DNA from 4 places in the Planococcus sp. NCCP-2050 genome. Region 4 is predicted to be linked to each of the others. Evidence: riboswitches for the same ligand, from Rfam matches in the RefSeq annotation. Region 4 holds a riboswitch; each other region holds the start of a gene.
The links. Region 4 has a riboswitch for S-adenosylmethionine ahead of NFU07_RS06230 (methionine ABC transporter ATP-binding protein). Riboswitches for the same ligand answer to the same signal wherever they lie in the genome.
Positions count from the first base shown of each region.

Region 1: linked by a shared signal. The riboswitch ahead of metK (methionine adenosyltransferase) and the one ahead of NFU07_RS06230 (methionine ABC transporter ATP-binding protein) in region 4 are both predicted to bind S-adenosylmethionine.
Region 2: linked by a shared signal. The riboswitch ahead of NFU07_RS15625 (methionine ABC transporter ATP-binding protein) and the one ahead of NFU07_RS06230 (methionine ABC transporter ATP-binding protein) in region 4 are both predicted to bind S-adenosylmethionine.
Region 3: linked by a shared signal. The riboswitch ahead of NFU07_RS15110 (5-methyltetrahydropteroyltriglutamate--homocysteine S-methyltransferase) and the one ahead of NFU07_RS06230 (methionine ABC transporter ATP-binding protein) in region 4 are both predicted to bind S-adenosylmethionine.

Region 1 covers NZ_BRCX01000003.1:14,363-21,654, reverse strand. Annotated here, with positions in the region: gene NFU07_RS11670 (LLM class flavin-dependent oxidoreductase) at 1-641, opposite strand, end outside; gene NFU07_RS11665 (alpha/beta hydrolase) at 664-1,467, opposite strand; gene NFU07_RS11660 (gamma carbonic anhydrase) at 1,571-2,080, shown strand; gene metK (methionine adenosyltransferase) at 2,129-3,325, opposite strand; SAM riboswitch class I at 3,526-3,639, opposite strand; gene pckA (phosphoenolpyruvate carboxykinase (ATP)) at 3,878-5,470, shown strand; gene NFU07_RS11645 (alpha/beta hydrolase family protein) at 5,976-6,758, opposite strand; gene NFU07_RS11640 (NUDIX domain-containing protein) at 6,739-7,197, opposite strand; gene NFU07_RS11635 (Dps family protein) at 7,262-7,292, opposite strand, start outside.
Region 2 covers NZ_BRCX01000006.1:47,612-54,903, forward strand. Annotated here, with positions in the region: gene NFU07_RS15605 (hypothetical protein) at 1-507, opposite strand, end outside; gene NFU07_RS15610 (dicarboxylate/amino acid:cation symporter) at 614-1,780, opposite strand; gene NFU07_RS15615 (MetQ/NlpA family ABC transporter substrate-binding protein) at 1,976-2,794, opposite strand; gene NFU07_RS15620 (methionine ABC transporter permease) at 2,831-3,499, opposite strand; gene NFU07_RS15625 (methionine ABC transporter ATP-binding protein) at 3,492-4,517, opposite strand; SAM riboswitch class I at 4,605-4,708, opposite strand; gene NFU07_RS15630 (thioredoxin family protein) at 4,757-5,068, opposite strand; gene NFU07_RS15635 (ribonuclease M5) at 5,074-5,412, opposite strand; gene gcvH (glycine cleavage system protein GcvH) at 5,577-5,957, opposite strand; gene NFU07_RS15645 (arsenate reductase family protein) at 6,035-6,388, opposite strand; gene NFU07_RS15650 (acyl-CoA dehydrogenase family protein) at 6,478-7,292, opposite strand, start outside.
Region 3 covers NZ_BRCX01000005.1:180,591-187,882, reverse strand. Annotated here, with positions in the region: gene NFU07_RS15130 (YhdH/YhfP family quinone oxidoreductase) at 1-167, shown strand, start outside; gene NFU07_RS15125 (tryptophan-rich sensory protein) at 195-1,004, shown strand; gene NFU07_RS15120 (aldo/keto reductase) at 1,161-2,144, shown strand; gene NFU07_RS15115 (NADH-dependent flavin oxidoreductase) at 2,310-3,446, shown strand; gene NFU07_RS15110 (5-methyltetrahydropteroyltriglutamate--homocysteine S-methyltransferase) at 3,506-4,633, opposite strand; SAM riboswitch class I at 4,750-4,850, opposite strand; gene NFU07_RS15105 (Ltp family lipoprotein) at 5,054-5,596, shown strand; gene NFU07_RS15100 (hypothetical protein) at 5,782-5,934, shown strand; gene NFU07_RS15095 (Ltp family lipoprotein) at 5,953-6,558, shown strand; gene NFU07_RS15090 (YitT family protein) at 6,618-7,292, opposite strand, start outside.
Region 4 covers NZ_BRCX01000001.1:1,278,491-1,285,782, forward strand. Annotated here, with positions in the region: gene metX (homoserine O-acetyltransferase MetX) at 1-299, opposite strand, end outside; gene NFU07_RS06220 (O-acetylhomoserine aminocarboxypropyltransferase/cysteine synthase family protein) at 312-1,601, opposite strand; SAM riboswitch class I at 1,705-1,816, opposite strand; gene NFU07_RS06225 (glycerol-3-phosphate acyltransferase) at 1,949-2,587, shown strand; SAM riboswitch class I at 2,691-2,806, shown strand; gene NFU07_RS06230 (methionine ABC transporter ATP-binding protein) at 2,930-3,961, shown strand; gene NFU07_RS06235 (methionine ABC transporter permease) at 3,951-4,601, shown strand; gene NFU07_RS06240 (MetQ/NlpA family ABC transporter substrate-binding protein) at 4,632-5,468, shown strand; gene NFU07_RS06245 (M20 family metallopeptidase) at 5,643-6,845, shown strand; gene pepT (peptidase T) at 6,978-7,292, shown strand, end outside.

The sequences.
Region 1 (7,292 bases), on a different contig from region 4:
TCCATTGATTCGAAACGGTCGCGGTAAGTTTTGGCAAAACTTTGGCCGCCTTCTCCATTGATAAACTGCGCGAACATATAAGGCAAGCCTTTTTCAGCAGCCAATTGCGCAGAACTCTGGCTCGAACCCAGCACCCAAACCGGCGGTGCTGAATCTGTCACCGGCGTCGCTTTCATGCCGTAGTACGCATGGTCTTCCGGAATCCGATCTTCCAAATACATGCGCAGTTCGTCTATTTGAGCAGGAAAACGGTCTACATCCCGTTTCCGTCCTTCATTCAGCGCGTAGCTCGCCCGCGGCATTCCGCCCGGCGCCCGCCCAACACCGACGTCAATCCGTCCGGGATATAAAGTTTCAAGGAGCTTAAAGTTCTCAGCCACTTTAAAAGAAGAGTAATGCGGCAGCATGACCCCTCCTGAGCCAAGCCGAATTGTATTTGTCATTGCCCCCAAATGGGATATCAATATTTCCGGTGAAGAACCTGCGAGCGTCGTAGCATCATGGTGTTCGGAAACCCAAAATCTCGTATAGCCCCATTTCTCTGCCATTTGTGCGAGCTTCGCTGTTTCTTTCAGCGCTTCCTCGGGTGTACGGCCCTCTGAAATCGGCGATTGATCTAATATACTAAAGGCTAAAGCCATGTCATCCCTTCTCTCACAAAACTTAGTGCACCACGTATCCTAAAGAACGCAAAACATTCTTGATAAATAAATGCGAAGAAATAAAGATGTCTTCGCGTTCTGGCTCCTGGAATAAATCGTGGTAAGCATTTGTCCATTCTTTGTAGCTGAATTCCTTAAGATTTTGCTGTTTGAGCCAGCGTTTCGCTATTTCTTTATCCGTGATCATATCCCGTTCTCCTGTATGGATAAATACCGGAATGTCCGGAAATACCCCTTTGCTTTGGGCAAGCTGCTTTAAATAGGATTGAAGCTCATGATACCAGCCTACCGAAATTTCAGTCCGGTAGAAAGGATCCTCTTTTTCCTGCTCGATTACTTCTTGGTTCTTGGTCAATTCTTCAATGGAAATATGGTGATTGATCTTTACTCGGGAAGTCACTTTATGAAAGCCGGTCAAAGCATTCGAAAATTTAGAAGGTGTCTTGATCAATTGCAGCCAAGGCGAAGTGAAAACAACTCCGGCGATATCCATTCTATTTTTGGAAAGCACACTCATCGCAAGAGTCGCCCCTAAGCCGTGAGCCACGATAAATACCGGCAATTCGTTTTCCATCGCTACTTTAACCGCTGTCTTTATGGATTTCTCGTACTCTTCAAACGGTTCCCGATGCGCCGTATCTTTTTCCGCATTTTCGCCATGCCCAGGCAAATCTCCCATGATGACATGGAAATTCGCGCCACGCCAATGATCGATTTGCCAAGCATATCGCAGATGATGTTCATATGCACTATGAATGAGGACTACTACAGCTTTTGCCGGTCCGATGGATTCCCATTTCCACATTTCAAGCCACCTCTTTCTCTTGCGCAGGCTGCAACGCCATTTGACCTTTACGCTTATTTTGATAGGATTAGTATTATCTTATCTTTTTTACTGGAGGTTTTCCATGATTTACCCATTCAAAGACAAACACCCATCCATTCACCCCTCAGCTTTTATCGCTGACCATACAACGATTACAGGCGATGTCGTTATCGGCGAAGATTCCTCGGTCTGGTTCAACACCGTCATCCGCGGCGATGTCGCACCTACCATTATCGGCAAGAAAACCAATATCCAAGACCTATGCATGCTTCATCAAAGTCCAGGGAACCCGCTGATTTTGGAAGACGAAGTCACTATCGGCCATCAAGTGACCTTGCATAGCTGCAAAATTCGCAAAGGTGCGTTAATCGGAATGGGGTCCATCATCTTAGACGGGGCCGAAGTCGGAGAAGGGGCATTCATCGGAGCCGGCAGCCTCGTCCCGCAAGGCAAAGTCATTCCTCCTGGCATGCTGGCATTTGGAAGGCCTGCCAAAGTGGTGCGCGAGCTGCGCAAAGAAGATATCGAAGACATGCAGCGCATTGTCCGGGAATACGCTGAAAAAGGCGCTTACTACAAATCGCTTCAATAAAAAAAGACGGCTGAGCAAATTTGCTCAGCCGTCTTTTTTTATGTGTTTTTATTGAGCGGATTGCTCTTTCAAAGCTGCTGCTTTGTCCGTGCGCTCCCACGGAAGATCGATATCCGTGCGGCCGAAATGGCCATATGCTGCCGTTTGTTTGTAGATTGGACGGCGAAGATCCAACATTTTGATGATCCCTGCTGGACGCAGATCAAAGTTCCCGCGTACAAGCTCAATCAATTTGTTTTCTTCTACAGTGCCTGTTCCAAACGTATCGACTGCAATTGATACTGGGTGAGCTACGCCGATTGCGTAAGCCAGCTGTACTTCACAACGTTCAGCAAGGCCGGCTGCGACGATGTTTTTCGCTACGTAGCGAGCTGCATATGCTGCAGAACGGTCCACTTTTGTTGCATCTTTTCCTGAGAAAGCACCGCCGCCGTGGCGCGCATATCCACCGTAAGTATCTACGATGATTTTGCGTCCAGTAAGGCCGGCATCCCCTTGTGGCCCACCGATAACAAAGCGGCCAGTTGGATTGATGAAGTATTTTGTTTCTGCATCGATCAAGTGTGCAGGAACCACTTCGTTGATGACATATTCTTTAATATTGCGCTGGATTTGCTCAAGCGTCACTTCTGGATGATGCTGCGTAGAAATAACGATTGTGTCCACACGCAATGGTTTATTGTTTTCATCGTATTCGATTGTCACTTGCGTTTTGCCATCCGGGCGCAAGTATGGAAGAATTTCTTCTTTCCGCACTTCTGCAAGGCGGCGCGCCAATTTATGCGCTAAGGCAATCGGAAGCGGCATGAATTCTTCTGTTTCGTTAGTTGCGTATCCAAACATCAGACCTTGGTCTCCTGCTCCGATATCATCTAGTTCTTTATCTGTCATTTGGCCTTCACGCGATTCAAGCGCTACGTTGACTCCGGCAGCAATATCCGGTGATTGTTCATCAATTGCTGTCAAAACGGCACTTGTTTCAGAATCGAAACCGTATTTTGCACGGGTATAGCCAATTTCGCGAACAGTTTCACGAACTACTTTCGGGATATCCACATACGTAGAAGTCGTGATTTCACCGGCTACTAAAACTAGTCCTGTAGTTACGGTTGTTTCGCATGCAACGCGTGCATTTGGGTCTTCTGCTAAAATCGCATCCAAAATTGCGTCTGAGATCTGATCGCAAATTTTATCCGGATGTCCTTCTGTTACTGATTCTGACGTGAATAATCGACGGTTTGTCAAAATGTGTTCCTCCTTAGATCCTGCGAGATTGCTCTCGAAATTGATACGGTACTCGTTTCCCATGTCAAGTCCGTTCCCAAAAGGGATTGAACTTTAAGCCGTTGTGGCTCTTGTACACGAGGATTAAGGGCAAAATTTCATAAAAAAATCCCTTCCATCATATACATGAGGAAAGGAGAAATCATCAGTAGCACCTTTCACTCTTATCGTCCAAGGCCTTGTGCCTTGCTTCAGGTTTGGCACCTTCTCTGCATATTCGCAGCAGGTTGCCGGGTTTCATAGGGCCTGCCCCCTCCACCAGCTCGGAATAAGAGTATCCGTTCAATTTTTCATCATACGGAATGTGCTTAGCGATGTCAACGTTTTTAATGACCAACTCTTTCAATAAAAGATATAATGGTTTTATTGGCCTCCAAAAAGCACATTATTTACGTTTTTTTCGATTCCCTTTGTTATTAGTATAGACTATTTAACACAATGTGTTATACTAATCTTCGAATATACATCCTCCCCATTCGCAATGGGAATAACCGAAAAGGAAGGTACATATAAATGAATCCAGTGAATATCAAAAACGACCTAAAGGATCTTTTAAATGGCCAAAACGTGCACGTTCAATTATCTGTTCCACAATTAGTGGAAGCTGCAACATCCCGTGGGGAAGCGGTATTAACTAGAGAAGGCGCTGTAGCAGCCGAAACCGGCAAATATACAGGCCGCTCGCCAAAAGATAAATACATCGTTGATGAGGCAATTTCGAGAGACAAAATAGATTGGGGCAATGTCAACCGCCCGATTTCTTCGGAAATTTTCGAGAACCTTTATGCCAAAGTGATCGATCACTTAAAGCAAAAAGATGCTCTATATGTATTTAAAGGCTTTGCTGGAGCTGACCATGAGTCACGCCTGGCGATTCAAACCATCAATGAATATGCATGGCATAACCTGTTTGCGCATCAATTATTCATTCGTCCGACAAAAGAAGAGCTGGCAGCGCATGAAGCAGAATTTACGGTTGTCTATGCGCCTACCTTCCATGCAGATCCGGCTATTGATGGCACAGATTCTGAAACCTTCATCATTGTATCGATGGAAAAGAAAATCATCTTGATCGGCGGAACAGAATACGCCGGCGAAATGAAGAAATCGATTTTCTCCATCATGAACCACATCTTGCCGGAAAAAGGGATTCTCCCAATGCACTGTTCAGCGAACGTCGGCAAAGACGGCGATGTTACGTTGTTCTTCGGATTATCAGGTACAGGAAAAACAACCTTGTCAGCAGACGGCGACCGCAAATTGATCGGCGACGACGAGCACGGCTGGTCGGATAACGGCGTTTTCAATATCGAAGGCGGCTGCTATGCGAAGACCATCAATTTATCGCGTGAAAACGAACCGCAGATTTATGACGCTATTCGTTTCGGATCGGTTCTTGAAAATGTTGTTGTAGATCCGGAAACGCGCATCCCTGATTATGACAATGGTTCCCTAACTGAGAATACACGAGCAGCTTATCCGATTCAAGCAATCGATAATATTGTAGACCCGTCTGTAGGCGGACACCCTAAAACTATCGTGTTCTTGACGGCTGATGCATTTGGCGTCTTGCCTCCAATCAGCAAACTGTCAAAAGAACAAGCGATGTACCACTTCTTAAGCGGCTATACATCAAAACTTGCGGGCACAGAACGCGGTATTACAGCACCTGAAGCCACTTTCTCAACTTGCTTCGGTTCACCGTTCCTTCCGCTTCACGCAACTGTGTATGCAGAAATGCTGGGCGAGAAAATCGACGAACATGGTGTGGAAGTCTTCTTGGTAAACACAGGCTGGACTGGCGGCGAATACGGTGTCGGAAGCCGTATGAAACTTTCTTATACACGTACAATGGTGCGCGCTGCGATGAAAGGCGAATTGCACAATATCGAGACAGAAAAAGAAGCAATCTTTGGCTTGGAAATTCCAAAAGAAATTCCGGGCGTGCCTACTGAAGTCTTGAATCCACGCAATGCATGGACAGATAAAGACGCATACGATCAAAAAGCTAAAGAACTTTCATCTAAATTCCAAGACAACTTCAAAAAGTTCGGTACAGTAGATCCAGCCATCAGCCAACTTGGCGGACCGGCTCCACTGTCATAAGCAAACAAACGGAAAGAAGCTCTCCAGTTAATATGGAGAGCTTCTTTCCGTTTGTCGAGAAACTGGTTGAATTGGAGCATCTGCTTCTATAAACCGCACTTCGGCGCTATGGACAAGGCTCCCACAATAAGCCGAGAAGACCACTCGTCTTATTGCTTCGCCCAGTCCGAAGCCGCGCCGGTGCTAGAGAACTTTCTAGAGATATGGAGCAAAACAGCGGAGGAAAACCGTACTGCTCCTGCAGTGCTGCGCACTTCGTCGCAAAGTATGGGCCGAATTCAGTTCGGCCCATACTTGCCTGCGGCTTAGCGAGTCGACCGATATACCGCAGGGAGCGCCGCGAACGAGGAGGATTGGGCGTGAGCCCGCTGGAAAGCGCAGCTGTTTTGTGGAATATCGGATTCCTGAATGAAACTTATTTTAGTTTCTATCTTTTTCAACACACTGGAAAGAAGCTCTCCAGTTAATATGGAGAGCTTCTTTTTTATTTCCTGGTTCCAATCGGTCAACTTTTTTCCTGCTCTTTCATCCAGACAGTCAGCGCTTTCGCCACTTTCCGGTTCGCTGCCGGCGGGAAGAAATGCGTGTATTCCGGGAAATACCAGGTTTCATGCGCTTGTTCATTCATCTTCAATGCCTCTTCCAATAAATACGCCTGCGCAGGAAAGACATTCTCATCTTGCAAGCCATGAATAATTAAGAATGGCATATGTGCTTCCTCGATCCGCAGCAGCGGATTCCGCTCTTCGAAGGCAGTCAAAGCGGTGTTTGGAGTGCCGCCATACAAGCGCTTCATCATGCGCCGCATATCAGGGCGTTCTTTATACGTCAGCACTGTATCCGTTACTCCAGCCCATGTTACGACCGACGCAATATCATCACGCAAGACCGCTGTCCAAAGTGCCATGATGCCGCCGCGCGAAAATGCCAGCAGGTGGACCGGTCCTGAACATTTCTGCTTGAGCACTTCCACTGCATGGACAGCATCCCAGCGGTCTGCCCCCGCGAATTCATCGCGTCCTTCCCCGCCGCGGTTCCCTCTGTAGTAAGGTGCAAAAACCGTAAATCCGTATGCGGCAAATTGCGCAATGCGTGCAGGGCGTACCATCCCGATCGATTGAATGCCTCCTCTTAAATAGAGGATGCCGCTCGTACTTTTTCCTTTTTTCGGCTCAGCGAGCAGCCCTTTCACTTTAAGGCCATCAGACCAATAGACAATTTCCGTCAACTTTACCCGTGGATTAGGCGAAGGGTAAAGTTTTGCCGATTCAATTTTCCCATTTTCCAAGCTCTTTCACCTTCTCCATGATTTTCAGCATTCCCTGGTCTTTCATGAGGAAACTAAAATCTTCTGTTACTTCTAATCCCTCTTTTAATACGGCGCCTTTTGTTTCCATCAATTTCACGGAATCGATTCGTTCCACTTCGGCAATAAAAACCGTTTTGCAGAAAGAAGGCTGACCGTAAACGACGTATTCTGCAAACCATTCCAGTTTCTCAGCTACCCCGCCCGTTTCTTCATATACTTCCCTAGCTGCTGCTGCCTTTAAACTTTCGCCAGCCTCTACCTTACCGCCCGGAAATTCGATTCCACGCTTTGGATGGTCCGTCATCAGCCATTTCCCCTGATACTTTGCAATAACTAAGACATGACGGCTCGGAACATCGAAGGAGTCGGGAACAAAGGAAAGTTCACAGCGAAAACCATTGAAATCGGTATAAATCATCATTTCACCTCACTGCCATCAAAAAAGCGTACACTCGTTAAAGTGTACGCCGAGTCCTTCTATTTTACTTCTTTTCGCCTAAGAATGCAGAAAGC
Region 2 (7,292 bases), on a different contig from region 4:
TGAAGGAATTAGCCCTTGCTCTTCTAATAAAGCGTTAAGTTTTTCATCAGCTTCCATGAATTTTGCGTTAGCCGCTTCAAAAGAAGGCGCTTCTTTTGTCAATTCTTCCGCTTTCATATCATATGCTTCTTTAATTGATGCAAATGATGTTTCAATGTCTGCTTGCTGCTCTTCTAGTTCAGCTGGAATTTCGATTCCTTCCACAGCTTTCGCCGCTTCTTCTGCTGAAGTTTTCGCTGCATCTTTCATTGTTTGAAGATCTGCACCTTCTGGAAGTGTTTCTTCCGCTTGAGCTGTTTCGTAAGCGTTCAAGTCCGCATCAACAGCGTTGATCGTTTTTGAAATGGAAAGATAGAATTTCATCATATCCTGTTTTACATCTGTATTTTGTTGAGCTGTTTCTTCTGTTTCTTTATCAGTTGAAGCTTTTTCATCTGATGCTGTATCATCGCTGCACGCCCCTAAAAATAAAGCAGCTGAGAATCCGATTGCAAGTAATTTCTTCATGTTGTTTCCCCCTTAGTATAATAATCCTTCCATATAATAGCATAAGCGATATGGAGGAGTATATAGTTGGGGGAATAGCCGGAATAGATCGAATTACACATGTATTCTAAACTTTTTTACCATTGGCAAAACGGTCTACGATAATCGCTAAAGCGCCGTCGCCCGTCACATTCGTTGCAGTTCCAAAACTATCCTGCGCCATATACAGCGCAATCATCAATGCAATCATTGTTGGATCGAAACCAAGCATCACTTCAAGCAAACCGAGCGCGGCCATAACAGCTCCCCCAGGTACGCCGGGAGCAGCAATCATGGTAACGCCAAGCATGAAGATGAATGGCAAGAAATCAGAGAACGAGGGATCTTGCCCCGTGATAAATAGAACGCCGATTGCACAAGAAACAAGCGTGATCGTGCTCCCAGACAAATGGATTGTTGCAAACAAGGGCACAGCGAAATCAACTACCCGTTCATTTGCACCAGTCTTTCGTGCTTGCTTCACTGTAACCGGAATCGTTGCTGCAGAAGACTGTGTGCCAAGTGCCGTAAAATAGGCAGGAAGCATAGTTTTCAATAGGAACAAAGGGTTTTTCTTAGTTAATGCACCAGCTGCTGAATACTGAACTGACAGCATCACCCAGTGCAGAATGACAATCATAACGAATACGACAGCAAAGAGCGAAAGAATCTTCGCTACCGCTCCCCCGTATGCCATATTCGCAAAGATGCCGAAGATGTGGAATGGCAGCAATGGAATAATGACATAAGAAATGACTTTTTCAATAATCGATTGAAATTCTTCAAAAAACGAAAGCATCGTTTTGCTGCCCGTCGAAGCCATTCCGATTCCAAGCAAGAATGCCAAAATCAAAGCAGTCATGACGCCGAATACCGGTTCCATTGGCATATCAATGAAAGAAGTGGCCAAGGATTTTGCAGGATCGTCAATGCCATTCATCGAACCTTTATCCATAAAGTTCGGCAAAATGGCAGTTGCCGCAAAGAAGGCCAAAATTCCTGCCACAATAGTCGAAGCATAGGCAAAACCCGTCGCAAGGCCCAGCAGTTTCCCAGATCCTTTCCCGAGCTTAGCAATTCCAGGTGCGATAAAACCGAGAATAATTAACGGCACGACAAAGTTAAGAAAATTTCCGAACACCGTAGTGAATGTCGCAAAAATGCGCGCCATCCATTCAGGCGCAAAAGAGCCGATTAGAACGCCTAATGCAATTGCCAGAATAATCCGGGGCAATAAGCCGAATTTGAACTTCATGCGATTGTCCTCCCTAGATGAACAAATGTATATTTTATTATTTAAAAATAGCACAGGAAGCAAATAATTGTAACCCATTAGTGTATTCTCGTAATATTTTCATTATTCCACAAACAAGTTTCACGTTTATCTTGGGGCTTTTATGCAATAAAAAAAGAAGACCCAATTTTACTTGGACCTTCTTTTTATCGTTAATCAGTCGACCGGTACGACTGAACCGCCCCACTCTTCAAGGATGAAATCTTGGATTTCTTGTGATTTCAAAACTTCTACAAGCGCTTGGACATTTTCACTGTCTTCATCGCCAGCTCTTACTGCAATCACGTTTACGTAAGGCGACTCAGAGCTTTCAAGTGCAATTGAATCTTCTAATGGATTCAAGCCTGCATCGATTGCATAGTTCGAGTTGATCAATAAAGCATCGCCTTCACCTGATTCATATAGTTGAACCATCAAAGCTGCTTCATAGTTTGCATCAAATTCAAGATTTTTCGGGTTTTCCACAACGTCGCTCACTTCGGCTACCGTCTTGTCAACGCCTTCCGCTAAAGTGATTAGGCCTTCTGCTTCAAGAAGCGATAGGATGCGGCCATGGTCAGCAACTGAGTTGCTCATTAAAATAGTTGCGCCGTCTGGCAATTCATCTAATGATGCATATTTTTGGGAATAAACGCCGATCGGTTCGATGTGGATGCCGCCTGCATTTTCAAAATCATAACCGAATTCTTCGATTTGAGATTCCAGGTACGGAATGTGCTGGAAATAGTTCGCATCGATTTCTTCTGAATCCAAATCCTGGTTCGGCAAGATATAATCTTGATAAGTTTCAATTTCCAATTCAATGCCTTGCTCTTCAAGAAGCGGTTTGGCTTTTTCTAAAATCTCCGCGTGTGGCACGTTAGACGCTCCGACTTTTAATGTGCTTGACTCTTCTTCGCTTGACCCGCCGTTGTCGCTCCCGCACCCAGCCAGTGCCAATACGGATAATAATGTTCCTGCTACAAGTTTCTTCATGTGTGTGATCTCCCTTTTTTCTATAATGTTTTTCTATTAACGCTTATCTGAGCGAGTGGTCATCCAGTCGCCGATAAATTGAATTGCGAATACAATTACCAATATTAAAATCGTCGCCATTAACGTGACGTCTTCGCGGCTTCGCTGGAATCCATCAAGAAAAGCCAAAGTTCCCAGTCCGCCTGCACCAATAATTCCGGCCATTGCGGTATACCCGACAAGGGCAATGGCTGTTACCGTAATTCCTGATAGCAGCGCCGGCTTAGACTCCGGCAAAAGCACTTTGCGGATAATCGTCCAAGTGGTTGCTCCCATTGAACGTGCAGCTTCGATAACGCCTTTATCAATTTCTTTTAACGCGATCAACACCATCCGCGCATAAAACGGCGCTGCCCCGATGATCAAGGCAGGCAGAGCTGCGTTCGGCCCACGGATTGTACCGATCAGGAATTTCGTGAACGGAATCAATAAGATGATTAAGATGATAAAAGGAATAGAGCGGAAAATATTGACGAAAGCTCCAGTCAACCAATTGACGATACTATTTGCCCATAATTGTTTGGGCGCTGTCAGAAATAATACAATTCCGAGAACCAGCCCGATAACAAAAGTGAAAAACGTAGACATCGCTGTCATGTAGAGCGTTTCAAGTGTCGCTTCCCACATGTTCTCCCAATCAACGTTCGGGAATAAGGACTCAATCATTTGACATCACCTCCGTTTGAACGCTTTCTGCATTCAAGTAAGTGAGCGCCTCACTGATTTCCTGAGCAGAACCTTTCATCTGTAAGATCAAGGTTCCATAAGCTCCGCGTTGCGTATGAGCAATATTCCCTTGCACAATATTCACATCCACTGGATACTTGCGGATCAGCTGAGTCAAAATCGGCTGTTCGGTTTGGTCACCTACAAAGACCAATTTCACCAATTCCCCAGTCGGATATAGCTTCCGCAAATTCTTAATCGTTTCCTGGGAATCTTCCGTGTCGGTTACTTGAGCTACAAAACGCTTCGTGATTTCTTCTTTCGGAGATTGGAAAACATACAGCACATCGCCAAGTTCTACTACGCGCCCGCCTTCCATGACGGCGACCCGGTGGCAGATCTTCCGGATGACATGCATCTCATGGGTAATCAACACAATCGTTAGTCCGAGCCGTTTATTGATATCGACCAGCAATTCAAGAATCGAGTCTGTCGTCTGCGGATCAAGTGCCGATGTCGCTTCATCACAAAGCAGCACTTCCGGTTCGTTTGCCAATGCTCGTGCGATGCCGACCCGCTGTTTCTGGCCGCCTGATAGCTGTGAAGGATATGCATTTTCTCTTCCTTTTAAGCCAACCAATTCCACCAGTTCCAATACGCGCGCATCTCGCTTGCTTTTAGGCACACCAGCAATTTCGAGCGGAAATTCGATATTCTCCTTGACGGTACGCGACCATAGCAAGTTGAAATGCTGGAAAATCATACTGACTTTCTGCCGTGCTTTGCGAAGATCATTGCCTTTTATTGCCGTAATGTTTTGGCCATTGATGACAACCGATCCATCTGACGGTTTTTCCAAACCGTTCAATAACCGGATCAAGGTACTTTTTCCGGCGCCGCTATAACCGATAATGCCGAAAATTTCACCGGCTCCAATGGACAAGTCCACATGATCAACGGCGGTAAGGGTACCTTTCCCTGTATCGAAGACCTTCGATAATTTTTTTAATTCAATCATTATTTACAACTCCTACCCCCAAAAATAAAAAACCCTTCTGCGCAGAATTGAGCAGAAGGGTGAACGTGTAATGACACGATAACCGTTCTCTCATCTTCCAAAGTCAGACTTTGTGTGATTTGGCACCATTTCATTTTCATGACGGTTGCCGGGCTTCATAGGGCACTTCCCTCCACCACTCTTAATAAGAGTTACGATATTTAATTAGTATTCAGAAATTCAATTTACCATGCAGGGATTTATTCGTCAACAGTTTTTAACTTTTCATACAAAAAAGGCACCGAATGAAAAGCATAGATCTTTTCTTTCAACTGGCCGTTCTCTGTTATCAGCAGGCATGGTACGCTTTCGACTTGATACAAAGAAGCAATTTCCTGTACATAATTTAAATTCGCTTTGCCCAAGCGGACATTCGGGACCAGTTCTTTGACGACATCCATCATCTTAGAAGCAACCTGGCAAGTGCCGCACATGGGGGTATATAAATAATAAGCGGCTGATTCATGCGTATTTTTTTCTTTCAGCCACTCTTTATGTGTCCATTCATTCATCTTGTTCATCCCTCAGTTACTAGCTTATTGACTTGAACATTCGCTGAGATCAGCACATCAAGCAAAATCCGGATCGGCGTCGCCGCCACTTCCTTATAGCTTCGATTGATATAGAAATGCCGCGCTTCAGGGAATTCCCTTTTGACCAATTTCCGCAGCTGCTCACCGGATTTATCCGCATCCACCAAAATGATGATATCCAGATCCTCATAAGGCAGCAGCAACTCTTCAAGCCTTGACGCACTTACTGTACCATTTGTGCAAAGAATCGTCACGGGTTCTGCAATGAGCGGTGCGATTCTGGTTTTATCACTGCGCCCTTCCACCACGATCACCTTTTCCATAAGACTACACCTCACTGGAAATAGATAGCTGCCTCAACTAGTTAAAGCCTTTTAAGCAAGAGTTAATACTTCTTATTATAAAACGATTGCTCGATTTGTTCTAGAATCCTGCTTATGGCGGAAAATCTGGAGATGAAAAAAGCGCCCAAAAAGGCGCTTTGATTTTACTCGTTTGTCATTTCTTTGTATTGGTCTGCAGTCATCAATTCGCCAATTTCAGCTTCGTTCGGGGATTCGATTACCACCATCCACGCTTGTTCGTATGGAGACTCGTTCACATGTTCAGGGTTGTCCTCGAGTTCAGCATTCACTTCGATTACACGGCCGCTGATTGGTGCATATAGCTCCGATACCGTTTTAACTGATTCAACGCTGCCAAATGGCTCGTCTTTTTTAATTTCGTCGCCGACTTGCGGAAGCTCAACAAAAACGATATCGCCAAGTTCAGCTTGTGCAAAATGCGTAATGCCAATGCGGGCAGTGCCGCCTTCTACTTTTACCCATTCATGTTCTTTTGAATAACGAAGTTCTTGTGGTGTACTCATCGAAATCCCTCCAGATATGTAATTAACTCAATTTCAGTTTGACATAAACCCCATTGAAATACAAGATTTCAAATGCTTTATAGCCAAGCATTTTGATAATCCGCTTCTTTGAATCCGAGCGTTGTTTTCTGCCCGTCAAAAGCGAGCGGACGTTTGATCAACATGCCGTCAGATGCAAGCAATTCCAGCTGTTCATCTTCGGACATAGAAGACAGTTTATCTTTCAATCCAAGCGACCGGTAGATCATGCCGCTTGTATTGAAGAATTTCTTCAATTCCATGCCGCTGCTTTCATAAATTTTTCTTAATTCTTCTTTTGAAGGCGGATTTTCAGCGATGTGGATCTCGTTGAATTCCACTTCATTCTGCTCCAGCCATTTCTTGGCTTTGCGGCACGTCGTGCATTTCGGATAAGCGTAATAAGTAATCATGCAGAAACCTCCTTTTCCACAAGCTTACCAAAATAAAGGCTGCTGGTCGACGTAAAAAAAGCGCGGCTCGGAAGCCGCGCTTTTCAAAATCACACTACGTATTTTTCAACTTCGATCAATTTAACCGCTGCTTGGCGTTTTTTCTCGATTACGTTGTAAGGAGTTGAACGCGTCAGTTTGCGAAGCGCTGATAGCATCATGCGCTGGTTGTCGCCGTCAATCGCTGCCAACAATGTTTCTTTTGCGTCTTTTTCAATTTTATCAAATGCTTCTTGGCAATAGATTTGTGTGTAAAGCAATTTTTGCTGAGCTTTTTCTTCACCTGAAGCAGCAATCGCTTTTTCTGTACGAAGCACTACAGATTCCATAGCGAAAACGTTGCTCACGATGTCAGCGATATTGACAAGCACTTCCTGCTCGCTTTCAAGTTTTGTGCCGTAAGTCTGTGCTGCAAGACCCGCTGCAAGCAAAGCGATTTTCTTCGCATTTTTCACCAAGTATTTTTCTTGAGCCAAAGCTTCCGTGCCGATTTCTTCCGGCATCATCATCAATAGTTCTTCCTGTAATTGCTGTGCATGCTGAAGCAATGGAAGTTCGCCTTTGACCGCTTTACGGATCAATGTTCCCGGTACAAGCAAGCGGTTGATTTCGTTTGTTCCTTCGAAAATACGGTTGATGCGTGAATCGCGGTAGATGCGCTCAATTTCGTATTCCTGCATGAAGCCGTATCCGCCATGCAATTGTACGCCTTCATCGACGATGTAATCCAATGTCTCTGTACCGAAGAATTTATTCATCGAGCATTCTACTGCAAATTCAGCAATTGAGTTTGCAACCAATTTCCCGTCTGCATGCTCTTCATCCGTGAATCCGCTCATGCGGTCTTCGAACAATCCAACTGTGC
Region 3 (7,292 bases), on a different contig from region 4:
TCAATGTGCCGATCCAAAAACGGCCGGCGATTTGGGAAAAGATCGCAACCGACTGGAATATTGCGGGAACAACATTGGTGGATGAAGTTGCGCTTGAAGAAGTGCCGACAACCATTGATGCCCTTAAAAATGGAGAACATTTAGGCCGTACGATTGTGAAATGCTAAGAGAAAATTAGAAAGGATGAGGACATTGTGACTGATCAAATGCTGAAAAAAACGCAGCTGTTCGCGATATTGAATCTGTTGTTTTATTTTTTGACGCTTGGCGTGAATTACCTCGGTTCGTCCGGGTTCTTTAATGGACAGAGCCAAGGGGATATTTCCGACCAATACTTGACGCTAATTTCCCCGGCGCCTTTTACGTTTTCGATTTGGGGCGTCATTTATAGTTTGTTGTTCATTACCTTAGCCTATTTCTTCATCAAGAGAAAACAGAGAAATGTCAGTGAGCTGATCTTGCTGATTTCTCCTTGGTTTATCTTGAGTTCGGTGTTTAATATGGCTTGGATTGTGGCGTTTTCTTATGAGCGACTGGGCATCTCGACGATTTTAATCATCGGCCTGCTGTTTTCATTGCTCGTCATCATCGGGAAAATCTACACGCACCGTTTTGAAGTTCCGTCTACGCTTGCGGGGCTTAGTTTCACGCTTTACTGTGCATGGGTGACGATTGCGACAGTCGTTAACACTTCTTTGCTATTGGTGCAGCTGGAATGGAACGGTTTCGGCATTTCCTATTCGGTTTGGACATTGATCATCTTAGTGGTTGCGATCGCCTTTGTCCTTATTTACATCTCCCGGTACAAAAACGCGGCTTACCCGCTGCCTTTGGCCTGGGCGTTCTTCGGAATCTACGGTTCGTATAGAAGCGGGCGCGTCGATCCGGAACTGTCGACTGCTATTCAAGGGCTTCTGATTGCGGGCATCGTGATTTTCTTGATCGCAGCGATATGGAGATTCATCAAAAATGGAAATGCGCTGTTCTTGAAACATGCGCGTTAAAGGCAGTAAGCACGTAAAACAGGCTTAAGAATTTCTTATGCCTGTTTTTTTTATTGTCCGCCTTCCGGCAAAAACAGTTCGTTTAGCTGAATTTGCAGCGGGTAAATAAAGGAATGTGTTTCATTTAAAACAACTAACAAAAAGAGGTGTCTATTCATGAAAAACGAAGTGACGATAAAGAATAAACTTGGGCTCGGGACTGCGCCGCTTGGCAATATGTTCAGAGAAGTTCCGGAAGATGAAGCGATGGAGACCATCCGTTCTGCCTGGGATGAAGGAATCCGGTATTTTGATACAGCGCCGTTCTACGGGGCGGGGCTCGCTGAGTTGCGGCTAGGTGAAGTTTTATCTTCCTATAACCGAGATGAATTTCTCTTAAGTTCGAAAGTCGGCCGGATTATCCTCGATGAAAAAGAAGAAAAAGAAGGGCTGTTTGAAGATGGCCGGCAAAATAAAATCGAAACAGATTATACGGAAGACGGCACGCTGAAATCGATTGAAGACAGCTTGAAGCGTTTGAAAACGGATCGCCTCGATATGGTTTTCGTCCACGATCTGTCCCCGGACTTTTTAGGGGATGAATGGATTACGAAATTTGACGAAGCACGCCATGGCGCTTTTAAAGTACTGGACCGTCTTCGTGATGAAGGGGTCATTAAAGCGTGGGGGCTTGGCGTCAATACAACGACTCCAATTGAAGTGGCGCTTGAACTGGAAGAAGCTCATCCCGATTTGAGTTTATCAGCGACCCAATACACCATTCTGCAGCATGAACGGGCTCTTGAACGCATGATGCCGCTGGCGCTTGAAAAAGACGGCGGACTTATCATCGGCGGTTCCTTCAATTCAGGTGCGCTGTTTGGCGGAGATTATTTCGATTACAAAGAAATCACGCCCGAACAGAAAAAGAAAGTCGAGCGCTTTACGGAAATCGCTAAAAACCACGGCGTTAACTTAAAAGATGCCGCGATTCAATTTTCAACAGCGCATCCTGCTGTTAAAGCAGTAGTGACGGGTTCGACAAGACCGGATCGCATCAAAGAAGACATGAAGGCATTGAAAGCGGTCATTCCAGCGGCCTTCTGGCAAGAGCTGCTTGAAGAGAAGCTGATTTCTGCAAAAGCCGTATTGCCGAAATAAGCACCAGCCACGAAAATAGTCCAATAAATCCAAAATGGCCCCAGTCCATTTTGGATTTATTTTGTTCGAGCAGAATCTCCTATTCCGCGAGCTAGAATTCTTGTAGTCCACATGAGCCTATGCTAATTTGGATAAATGAGCCAATAGAAAAGGGGAATATAATAGATGAAACCAGAATTCAATGCTTTATTCGAAGAAATCAAATTGCCGAACGGCGTCGTTTTGAATAACCGCTTAGGCGTTGCACCAATGACAACATACTCAGGAAATCCGGATGGTACGGTATCGGATGAAGAATTGCTTTACTACCGCCGCCGCTCGAATATCGGCAGCTTGTTCATCACTGCCTGCATCGCCGTTTCAGAGAATGGCATCGCATTCCCAGGGCAATTCATCGCGTTCAAAGAAGACCTGATCATGCCACGTTTGAAGCAATTGGCCGCTGAAATGAAAACAAACGGCAATAAAGCCATTCTGCAAATGCAGCACGGCGGACGCCAAGGTCAGCCGGAACTGATTGAAGCAAATGAAACGGTAGCACCAAGTTCAGTTGGGGGAACGCCTGAAAAAGCAGCACCCCGTGAATTGACAGCTGAAGAAATCACGAACATCATCCGTGACTTCGGCGAAACGACGCGCCGGGCAATCGAAGCTGGTTTTGACGGCGTGGAAATCCACGGAGCGAATACGTATTTGCTTCAGCAATTTGTCTCGGAAGCGACCAATCGCCGCGAAGACGAATGGGGTGGAAGCTTTGAGAACCGTTTGAAATTCCCGCTCGCTGTTCTAGCGGAAGTGAAGCGCGTAGGGGCAGAATTCGCAAATGAAGAATTTATCGTCGGCTACCGTTTGTCTCCAGAAGAATACAGCGATTTGGGCGTTGGCTACACGATCGAAGAAACAAAAGTTCTGACTGAGAAGTTGATCGAAGGCGGCATCCACTACTTGCACGTATCGTTGATGGATTATAAAAAACGTCCGCACAACGAAGCGATTGAAGGGACAATCGTGGAGATTCTGTCTAAGCAAATCGCAGGTCGCGCAGCGTTCGTCGTTGTCGGAAACGTAAGAAAACCGGAAGACGCCGTTGCAGCACTTAAAGAAGGCGCGGATATTGTCGTGATGGGCCGCCAAGCATTGGTTGATCCGGAATGGACGGAAAAAGTGAAACAAGGAAAAGAAGACGAGATTTTCCACAGTGTTCCAAAAGAGCGGAACGGCAAGCTTGATATCCCGGGACCGCTTTGGCAGTTGATGTCGATGTACAAAATGGTCGAAATCGAAGAAGAAGTGAACGTTTAATTTTCGATATCTTTCAAAACAAGAGGCAAGCGCCATTTTTCAGCGCTTGCCTCTTTTATTTATTTTCCGAAAATCTCTTCAGATACTTCGACGATATAGCGAAGCTTGTCCCATTGCTGCTGTTCAGTGAGGATATTGCCGTGGTGGGTTGAGGCAAATCCACATTGCGGACTGATGCATAGTTGCTCAAGCGGGACATACTTGGCGGCTTCTGCTACACGTGCTTTAATGATTTCTTTGTCTTCGAGTTCGCCGTTTTTCGAAGTAAAGACACCGAGTACCACTTTTGGCCCGCCAGCGGGAATGTGTTCAAGCGGTTGGAAACTGCCGGAGCGGTCGTCATCGTATTCCAGGAAGAAGCCGTCCACTTGTTCTTTGGCGAATAGGGTCGGGGCAATCAGCGCGTAGCTTCCTTCAAATGCCCAGTCGGACTGGTAGTTGCCTCGGCACAGATGGGTCGTTACGGTAAGGTCTTCCGGTTTGCCTTCAAGGACGCCGTTTGCGACGCGCAGTGCAAGGTCGATCAAGTATTCGCGGCTATACTTGCCGTCGTTGAACGGGATATCCGGAGACGATAAGCCGGCAATATAGACATCGTCAATTTGAATATAGCGCGCTCCTAAATCATAGAACGTTTTAAAAGCATCACGGTAAGCTTGGATCACGTCTGTTGCGTAGTCTTCAAGATCCGGATAGAAATTTGCATTGCGAATGCCTTCATTGAAGAATTGGTTCGGACTTGGAATCGTCAGTTTCGGAATTGCACGGCCGCCGACAATTTCTTTGAACTCGATAAAGTCTTTGATAAAAGGATGATTGTCGTTAAAGGAAATTTTGCCGATATTCCGCACATCATACGCTTCAGTTTCAACATTTTTGAATCGATAGCCCGTTTCCGGCGTATAGCCTTCAAAACCGTTGATATGGGCCATGAAATCAGTGTGCCAGAATGTGCGGCGGAATTCGCCATCAGTCACAGCCTTTAAACCGACTTCGATTTGCTTGTCGACGATGCGCTTGATTTCAGTCGTTTCCACCTCCCGCAGCTGTTCCTCTGTGATAAGGCCTTCTTTAAATTCTTTTCGTGCTTGATGGATGCTGTCCGGACGGAGAAGGCTTCCGACGTGATCTGCTTTGAATGGAGCATTAACTACAGTTTTCGGTGTTTCAGTAATTGGGTTTGTCATGTGGAATTCCTGCTTTCTGTTTTTAGTTTGGGTCAAGCCCGTTTTGCAGGGCTCTCATTCAAATGAAAAAGAGCCCTCTTCAATAAAGAAGAAAGCTCCCGTCAGGAAATCTGTTCTTCTCATCTTCTAGGCTTTCGCCTATTGGAATTAGCACCTTGCCCGTGGGCGGTTGCTGAGACATCGTAGGGCCAATTCCCTCCGTCTCTCTTGATAAGAAATCGATTATTCAGTTTGTTGTGATTCGATGTTTATAACCATAAGCCAGTTTGGAAGGAAATGCAAGGATATTCGGGAAATTTATTTTTCTAAACTTATTGAGGGAACATCAGTAGAACATGAGGCGTCTAAAAAATGCTGTCTAAAATCATCCAGTTATACTACGATAAGTGAAGAGAAATAAGAAAAAAGAGGGAATTGAAGATGGGGAAAATAAATGCATTCGTCAAGACAAAATGGAAGTATCTATTGGCCGTCGTCATTGCTTTTGCAGTCGGCGGAAGCCATGGGTTTTTACAATCCCCGACATATAGTTCTACAACCGATAATCAAAAAAAGCAGGAAAAGCTCGAAGCGTCCACTAAAGAATTAGCATCAAAAGTGGAAGCGTTGGAAGCAGCGAACAGCGAGTCTGATAAAAAAATCAATGAATTGAAAGCGCAATTGAAAAAAATGGAGACACCTTCGCAGCAGCAGGCGGTTGCTCGCGCAGATAACTTCTTGAAATACTCGCCTTTTTCAGAGAGCGGGTTGATTGAACAATTAGTGGTTGCGGGCTATAGCGAGGGAGATGCCATGTATGCGGTTCAAAGCTTGGAAGTGGATTGGCAGGCCAATGCAGTAGAAGAGGCGGAAGGCTATGTGAAGTATGGCGCTTTTTCGCGTAAAGAGTTAATTGATCAATTAAAGTCTGGCGGCTACAGTGAAGAAGATGCCACGTATGCAGTAGATTCTGTAGGGTTATAACAATAACAATAAAGATGGGAAGTTCTCTATTAAAAGAGAACTTCCCATCTTTTGTACATTTCTTAGGTGTAAATTTAAAAGTAAACAAAAAATAATCACTTTGTCGCGTTTAATGTAAATAAATGTATTAATTTAGAAACCTATAGACTACAATGAACAGAAAGAGTGGAAAGAAGGAATAATAAATGGAAAAAATTCTAAGGTTTGTTAAACATAATTGGAAGTATATAATAATAGCCTTTATTGCTTTAATTATCGGTGGTAGTTTTGGGCCTTCACAATCAGAAGTAGATGCCTCTACAACTGAAAATCAAAAAATGCAAAAAGAACTTGAATAAGAAAATGAAGAATTGGTATTGCATATTGAAACACTTGAAGCTGACAATAAAGAATTTGTTGAAAAAGTTAAAGAATTAGAAGCGAAAGTAAAAGAAGCAGAGCCGTTTTTCCTATTAGAAGAAAAAGAAAGAAAAGCGAAAGAAGCGGAACTGAAGAAAAAAGAAGAGGAAGAAAAAGCGAAAAAAGCAGCTGAAGAAAAGGCTGCTAAAGAAAAAGCAGAGGCTGAGGCAAAAGCGAAAGCAGAAGCGGAGGCGAAAGCAAAAGCCAAGGCCGAAGAAGAAGCGAAAGCAAAAGCTGATGCGGAGGCAAAGGCACAAGCCGCTAAAGATGCAGAAACACTCTCACAGCAACAGGCGATCGGGATGGCTGAGAATTATCTTGGGTCTATGGCTTTTTCGAAATCGGGTTTGATTGAACAATTAGTTTACGAAGGCTTTAGTAATGCAGATGCTACGTATGCAGTTGAAAGCATTGAAGTGGATTGGAGTGAACAGGCAGTTAAAACTGCTGAGAATTATCTTGATTCGATGTCCTTTTCAAGATCCGGTTTGATTGAGCAATTAATATATGAAGGCTTCAGTAACGCAGATGCCACGTATGCAGTAGATTCCGTAGGGTTATAAAAAATAGACGCTGAGCTCCCCGATTTCTAGGGAGCTCAGCGTCTTTTATAAGGGAAGAATTAATGGATATCCCGTTTTTTAAAGTTTCCGCCTCGGACTTCGGCAACGTCATAAACCGCTACGAATGCGTTTTTGTCGATTTCGTAGATGATTTCTTTCATTTTGCTGTCTTCCAAACGGTTGATGATGCAAGTGATTTCTTTATACTGATCGTTTGTATAAGCACCTTTTACCAAGCTGTAAGTGGCATTTCGACCAAGGCGGTCGTAAATCGTCTGCACAAGAAGATCCGGTTCTTGCGAAATGATTTTATAGGTTTTCGAGCCGCTGAACCCTTCTTCAACAAGGTGGATGACTTTAGAAGCGATGAAATAAGCGATTCCGGAAAGGAAAGCCCCTTGCAGTCCGAAAACGAATGAAACGACGATAAAGACAAATAAATTTAAGAATAAGATCATGTCACTCGTACCGAATGGCAATTTACGCGAAAGCAGCACAGCGAGCATGTCGATTCCATCTAAAGCGCCGCCGTTCCGCAAAGCGAGACCCATCCCGAAGCCGATAATGATTCCTCCAATAACTGTGACGAGCAGCGTATCGCCTTCGATAATGGTTGGAATGTGGTGCATGACGGTTGTCGCATACGCTAAGGAAGCAATGCCGATGATGGAATAGATGGCAAAGCTTTTCCCGATCTGTTTATAGCCAAGATAGACGAATGGAATGTTGAGGAC
Region 4 (7,292 bases):
TACGCTTTGCCTGTTTTGGGATTAGTGGATAAAGGTCCAGTAGAGCCATTGCAGCCTCCTAGAACATTGAAAGTGATGACTTGAAAAATAGTGGTATCCACGGCTTTGCCTGGTCCAATCAAGCCGGACCACCAACCTGGAAGGTCCTCGGTCCCGATCGCATACTGGTCTCCAGTCAACGCATGGCAGACAAGAACGGCAGGACCACCTTCTTTGCCGGATCGTTCATAGGCAAGCTCTGCATTCTCTAAGACTTCCCCAGATTCAAGAACCAAATTGCCGATGGATACACTGGTCATCCGCTTTCCCTCCTAGACGTTTTCGAGCACAGCCGATTTGATGGCCTGCTCAAGATCTGCGATTAAATCTTCCGGATTTTCAAGGCCGACTGATAGACGGATCAATTCTTCCGTGACTCCTGCCCCTTCTAATTCCTCTTTGTTCAATTGCTGATGGGTAGTAGAAGCCGGATGGATGATCAACGATTTCGCATCCCCGACGTTTGCTACATGCGACCATAATCCGACGCCATCAATTACTTTCCGTCCAGCTTCACGGCCGCCTTTAACGCCGAAGTTCACAATTGAACCGTAGCCGTCTTTCAAGTATTTTTGCGCCAGCTGGTGGGATGGATGATTTTCAAAGCCGATGTAGTTCACCCATTCAACTTGCGGATGCTGCTGAAGATATTCAGCGACGAACCGTGCATTGCTGTTGTGACGCGGAATCCGCAAATGCAGCGTTTCTAAACCTTGCAGGAAAGCATGGGCACTGTCCGGACTTAGTGACGGACCGAAATCGCGCAGTAATTGGACGCGCAGTTTAGTCGCAAATGAAGCTCCTTCTGCATCTATGCCATAGCGGATGCCATGGTAGCTTTCATCCGGTTCAGTGTAATTCGGGAATTTCGGATTGTTCCAGTTAAACTTGCCGCCGTCCACAACAACTCCACCAATGGTCGTCCCATGCCCGCCAATCCATTTTGTCGCTGAATGGATGACGACATCTGCACCGAATGCAATGGGGTTGCTGCCATACGGGGAGGCAAATGTATTATCGATCAATAAAGGAATTTGGTTTTCGTGTGCAATTTCCGCTACTTTTTCAACATCAAATACGTTCAAGCTCGGATTTCCGATAATTTCCCCGAAGATTGCTTTTGTTTTATCCGTGATGGCTGCACGGAAGTTTTCCGGATCTGTTCCGTCCGCAAATTTCACGTTGATTCCATAACGTGGGAGTGTGTTGGAGAACAAACTGACAGTACCGCCGTAAAGATTGCTGTCTGCCAAAATTTCATCGCCCGCTTCAGCGACGTTTAAAATAGAGAATGCAATGGCTGCCATTCCGGATGACAAGGCGACAGCTGCAGTTCCCCCTTCCAGCAAAGCTACGCGCTGTTCAAAAACATCCACCGTCGGATTCATGATGCGCGAATAGATATTTCCGGTCTCTTTCAATCCGAATAAATTTTGGGCATGCTCCGTATCTTTAAACACATAGGAAGTTGTTTTATGGATCGCAACTCCTCTTGCTCCAGTTGTTGGATCTGGCTCTTGTCCACCGTGCAATAAAAGCGTTTCTGGTTTAAAATTTGTCATTTCTTTTTCCTCCTAGTTTTTATTGATGAAAACTGAAGACGAGGAGGGAACAGAAAAAAGCCCTCTTCGTTAAGAAGAGGACCGTCATATACGGAGATACCTCCTCTCATCTGCCAGATCGTTGCCGATCTGTAGGATTTAGCACCTTTCCAAACAATTGCTTGGTGGTTGCCGGGCATCATAGGGCCTATTCCCTCCGCCTCTCTTGATAAGAGTATTCAGATTTAGTTTTTCATCTTGTTTAGCAGTATAAAAACATAATTCTCGTTTGTCAAGTGGATAATTCAAAAAATTTCGAAACCTCTCTATCCTTTAAAACGTTTAATACTTATAGAGGAGATGATCTTATGATTCTTTGGTTTATATGCACTTTTATTATTGGTTATTTACTCGGTTCACTTCATGGCTCATCCATCGCCCAATTGATTTCAGGTACGAATGTCAAAAAAGAAGGGGTGAAAAATTCCGGTGCTTCCAATGCGGCCATTGTCCTTGGCTGGAAATTCGGCGCACTTGTCGCCTTGATCGATATTTCCAAAGGGATTGTCTCTGTCTTGGGGCTAAGAATTCTTTTAAGTCAATTCAATTTATCAAATGAATTGGAATGGACAATGCTCTTTGTGATAAGCGCGGCTGTCGTCCTCGGCCACAATTTCCCTTTCTATATGAATTTCGACGGCGGAAAAGGTACAGCGTCCATCATCGGCGTTATGCTTGCACTGGATTGGAAATTGGGGCTTGCCGGCGGATTGCTGCTGGTCGCTTGCGCTTTAGCAACGGATTATTTGGTTGTGGGCGTTCTCGTTCTGTATGGCATGCTGTTTGCCATCGCTTATTTCCCGGCGGAAGGCAGTTGGCCGCTTCTCACTGCCTTCGGACTTTTTGCAATGGCATTCTGGAAACACATTGAAAATATTAAACGAATCAAAAACGGAACGGAAAGCAAGGTTTCTTCTGTCTTCCGCAAGAAAGCGGGGCCTGCGTGAGAGCAGGCTTTTCATTTTTCATTAATTTATTTTAAAAAAGTTTCTTGACTTTTCCGCATTGACGCACTAAAGTGGAAATTACAAATCGAATACTTACATCACTTTCTTATCCAGAGAAACCGAGGGACAGGCCCTATGACGTTTCGGCAGCGGATTCGCTTTAAGCGAAAACTGTGCTAATTCCTGCAAATGCATGTACGTGCATTTGGAAGATGAGAATTGAGATGGTTTCATTCCGGAGCCCTCTTTTTTCTTATGGACAAGAAAAAAGAGGGCTCTTTTTGTTTTATTTTTTACAGGTTTGTACGTATTCGATCTATACAGCATGAGGAGGCTATTTGAATGATTCAATTTGAGGGGGTTACGAAAACCTACCATTCCGGCAAACAGGAAATCCACGCTTTGAACGGCATCGATCTTACTGTTGAAACCGGAGAAATATATGGCGTCATCGGTTTTAGCGGCGCCGGCAAAAGTTCACTGATCCGGACGGTCAATTTACTGGAACGCCCGACGAATGGACGAGTGCTCATCCATGACAAGGACATTTCCACTCTTACCAGCAAAGAAATCCGGGATACCCGAAAAGACATCGGAATGATTTTCCAGCATTTCAATCTATTGAATTCGAAAACGGTATTCCATAATGTCGCGATGCCGCTGATTCTGGCAAAAACACCGAAAAACAAAATTAAAGAACAGGTGAAAAACCTTCTTGAATTTGTAGGCCTGGCAGACCAGGCAGAAAAATATCCGGACCAGCTTTCAGGCGGACAAAAGCAGCGGATCGGGATTGCCCGGGCACTAGCCACCAACCCTTCTGTCCTGCTATGCGACGAAGCAACATCCGCACTTGATCCCCAGACGACCCAGTCCATCCTGGATTTATTGCGGCGCATCAATCGTGAATACAATATCACCATCCTATTAATCACTCATGAGATGGGCGTCATCCGGGAGATTTGCGATAAAGTAGCGGTCCTCGAAGCCGGAAAAGTCATTGAGCAAGGTTCCGTTTACGAAGTTTTTACAAATCCGAAGCAACCGACGACTCAGCGTTTTGTCCGTTCGGTCATGAACGATGAACTGCCGGAATCCTTGTTGACTAAAATCCAGGATCCGACGCAGAACCATTCCATCTACCGCGTCCAGTTTACAGGCTCTTCGGTCGGACAGCCGCTCATGTCCAAAGTATCACGTGAATTCAACCTCGACCTCAATGTGCTCTTTGGAAATATCACGGAATTGCAAGGTGAGCCTTACGGCAACCTGATCGTAGAATTTTCAGGAAGTTTAAGCGAGATCCAACGTGCGCTGACTGCGATCCGCAGCGATTCGGTCAAAGTCGAGGAGGTAAAGAATTATGCTAGTTGATAACGAACAGATTTTAGAAGCTTTGTGGGAAACGGTTTATATGACCGGTGCTTCGTTCTTATTCTCAATCATTATCGGTTTCCCGCTTGGCATCTTGCTAGTCGTAACAAGAAAAGGCCATTTACTGGCAAATGAACCCATTTCGAAAGTATTGAACGTTATCATTAATATTTTCCGTTCAGTCCCTTTCATCATTTTGATGGTTGCTATCATTCCGCTTACCCGGTTGATTGTCGGTACATCCATCGGCACTGCCGCTGCCATCGTCCCGCTTGTGTTCTATGCAGGACCATACATTGCCCGGCTGATTGAAAACTCATTGCTCGAAGTCGACAAAGGCGTCATCGAAGCCGCCCAGGCAATGGGTGCGACACCTGGGCAGATCATTTTCCGCTTCCTCATTCCGGAAGCTTTGAGTTCATTGGTACTGGCACTGACTATCGCCATTGTGGGATTGATTGGAGCATCCGCTATGGCTGGAGCAATCGGCGGTGGCGGACTTGGAGACTTGGCAATTACTTATGGTTATCAGCGCTTTGACACAGTCGTCATGCTGATTACAGTCGCTATACTCGTTGTCCTTGTGCAAGGCGTTCAGTCTGCCGGCAACTTGCTATCTAAAAAAGTACGAAGAAGTTAACTAAAAAACACTTACTTGGAGGAATACATCATGAAAAAAATTACATTGACGGTTTTATTCGCATTATTGGCTTTGGTCCTTGCGGCTTGCGGCGATGATGCTTCAGGAGAAGAAGGAAACAGAAAAGTGACGCTTGGCATTAGCGGATCCGATACATCCATTTGGGATTTTGTCGCGGAAAAAGCGGAAAAAGAAGGCATTGACCTTGAAATCATTACGTTCTCTGATTACGTAGCGCCAAACCTGGCACTTGCTGAAGGCGAGCTTGACTTAAACGCATTCCAGACCATTTCTTATTTCGACGAGTTTGTCGCAGAACACAATATCGACATCGTGCCGATCGGTTCAACTGTAATCGCACCGATGGGCCTCTACTCCGACAAATACGAATCAATTGATGAACTTCCTAACGGATCACAAATTGCTGTACCGAACGAAGCGACGAATATGGGACGTGCACTGCTATTGCTCCAAGAAGCAGGCTTGATCAAATTATCCGATGACGCAGGATTGACTGGAACAGCGGACGATATTATCGAAAACCCGAAAAACATCGAAATCATGCCGATGGTTTCAGGGCATACACCGCGTGCAATGCCCGATGTTGCCGGTTCAATCATCAATAACGGTGTCGCAGTTGACGCTGGCTTGAACCCGACAGAAGATCCAATCGCTGCAGAAAGCGATACAGCTACACCTTACATCAACCTAATTGCAGCAAGTGCTGAAAATGCCGAAGACGAAGACTTCTTGAAAATCGTTGAACTTTACCAACAAGATGATACAGCTGACTTCATCGTCGAACATACAAAAGGCGCATCAATCCCAACATTCATCCCAGTAGAAGAACTCGTGGATTATCAATAAGAAAAGCGAAGGCAGCTCGTCAGCCGCGACAAGCGCTGGAAGGCTTAGCAGTAATGGCGGGTTTTGCCATTGCTGATAAGGCTGAAGCGACCTCGAGCGGCTAGCTGCCGGAGTCTAGACAATAAGAAAAGCGGAAAGAGCCGACAATAAAACAAAACCTAAGGAGGAATTTCAATGACAGCAATCAAAGAAGCAGCCCAAACCATTTCCCAATCAATCGAATCGAACCGCGGGGTTTACATCGAAACCAGCCAAGCGATCCATGCAAAACCGGAGATCGGCAATGAAGAATTCTTCGCAAGTGCCACTTTGGTGAAACTGCTTGAAGAAGCAGGATTCACTGTTGAAACTGGCGTCGCTGGCCATGAAACGGCATTCTTTGCCAGCAAAGAAAGTACATTGCCGGGACCAACTATCGCTTACCTGGCAGAATACGATGCACTTCCTGGAATCGGCCATGCCTGCGGACACAACATTATTGGGACAACAAGCGTCGCTGCTGCGATTGCGTTAGCTGAAACCCTCCCGACAATAGGCGGCCGCGTAGTGGTGCTCGGTACACCAGCAGAAGAAGGCGGACCGAACGGCAGCGCTAAAGGCAGTTTTGTGAAGCATGGTTTCCTTGAAGGCGTTGATGCAGCGCTGATGATCCACCCATCTGGAAAAACGGCCATTACTGGCCCTTCCCTTGCGGTCGATCCATTGGAATTCCATTTTTATGGAAAACCGGCACATGCAGCCGGCTCTCCTGAAGAAGGAATTAACGCACTTGACGCTGTGCTCCAGCTTTTCAACAGCATCAACGCACTTCGCCAGCAATTGCCTTCAGATGCCCGTGTCCATGGCATTATCACCCACGGCGGCGATGCGCCGAACATCATTCCGGAATATGCTGCGGCCCGTTTCTACATCCGCGGCGATTCATGGAAAAAAACTTCAGATACGGCAACAAAAATCCGGGCGATTGCAGAAGGTGCTGCACTAGCTACAGGCACAACCGTTAAAATTGTGCGCTTCCAAAACGAAGTTCAGGATCTTGTGTTGACCCCGGCTTTAGATAAAGTGGTCCAAAGCGAACTGGAAGCAGTGGGCGAAGACGTAGCCACTTCCCGAGCGAAGGGCCTTGGATCAACCGATGCTGGCAATATCAGCTATGCCGTGCCGACTGCCCATCCTTACATCAAAATTGGACCGGACGATTTAATCGGCCATACCGCAGAATTCCGTGAAGCAGCAAAATCTGAAGCAGGCAATGAAGCCCTGATCAAAGGTGCAAAAGCATTAGCGAATACTGGCTACCGTTTGTTGACCGAATCCACTTTACTGGATGAAGTTAAAGAAGCTCACGCAAAAGCGTTGCAAGACAAACAGCTATAACCCGAAAAAACCGGAAATTCCTTGAAAGGAAGTTCCGGTTTTTTATTTGTTTTCCTCCTTCTCTTCTCGTATTTCCAAAATTTATTATTTTCGTGCTAAAATAATAATAGAACACATTTTAGGAGGAATACGATGTTTGAAACTTTAATCGAACGCCTTGTGCGATATGCTAAGATCGATACCCAATCAGATCCTGAGAGTACAGCTACCCCTTCCACTCCGGGCCAATGGGACTTATTGAACGAACTTGAAAAAGAAATGAAAGAAATCGGCCTCGAAGAAGTCGAAACAGATGAATATGGCTATTTATTCGGTACGCTTCCAGCGAATACGGATAGAGAAATTCCTGTTTTCGGTTTTCTTGCACATGTCGACACCGCTCCTGATTTCACAGGCAAAAACGTGAACCCGCAGCGCATTGATAACTACGACGGAAAAGACATTCCA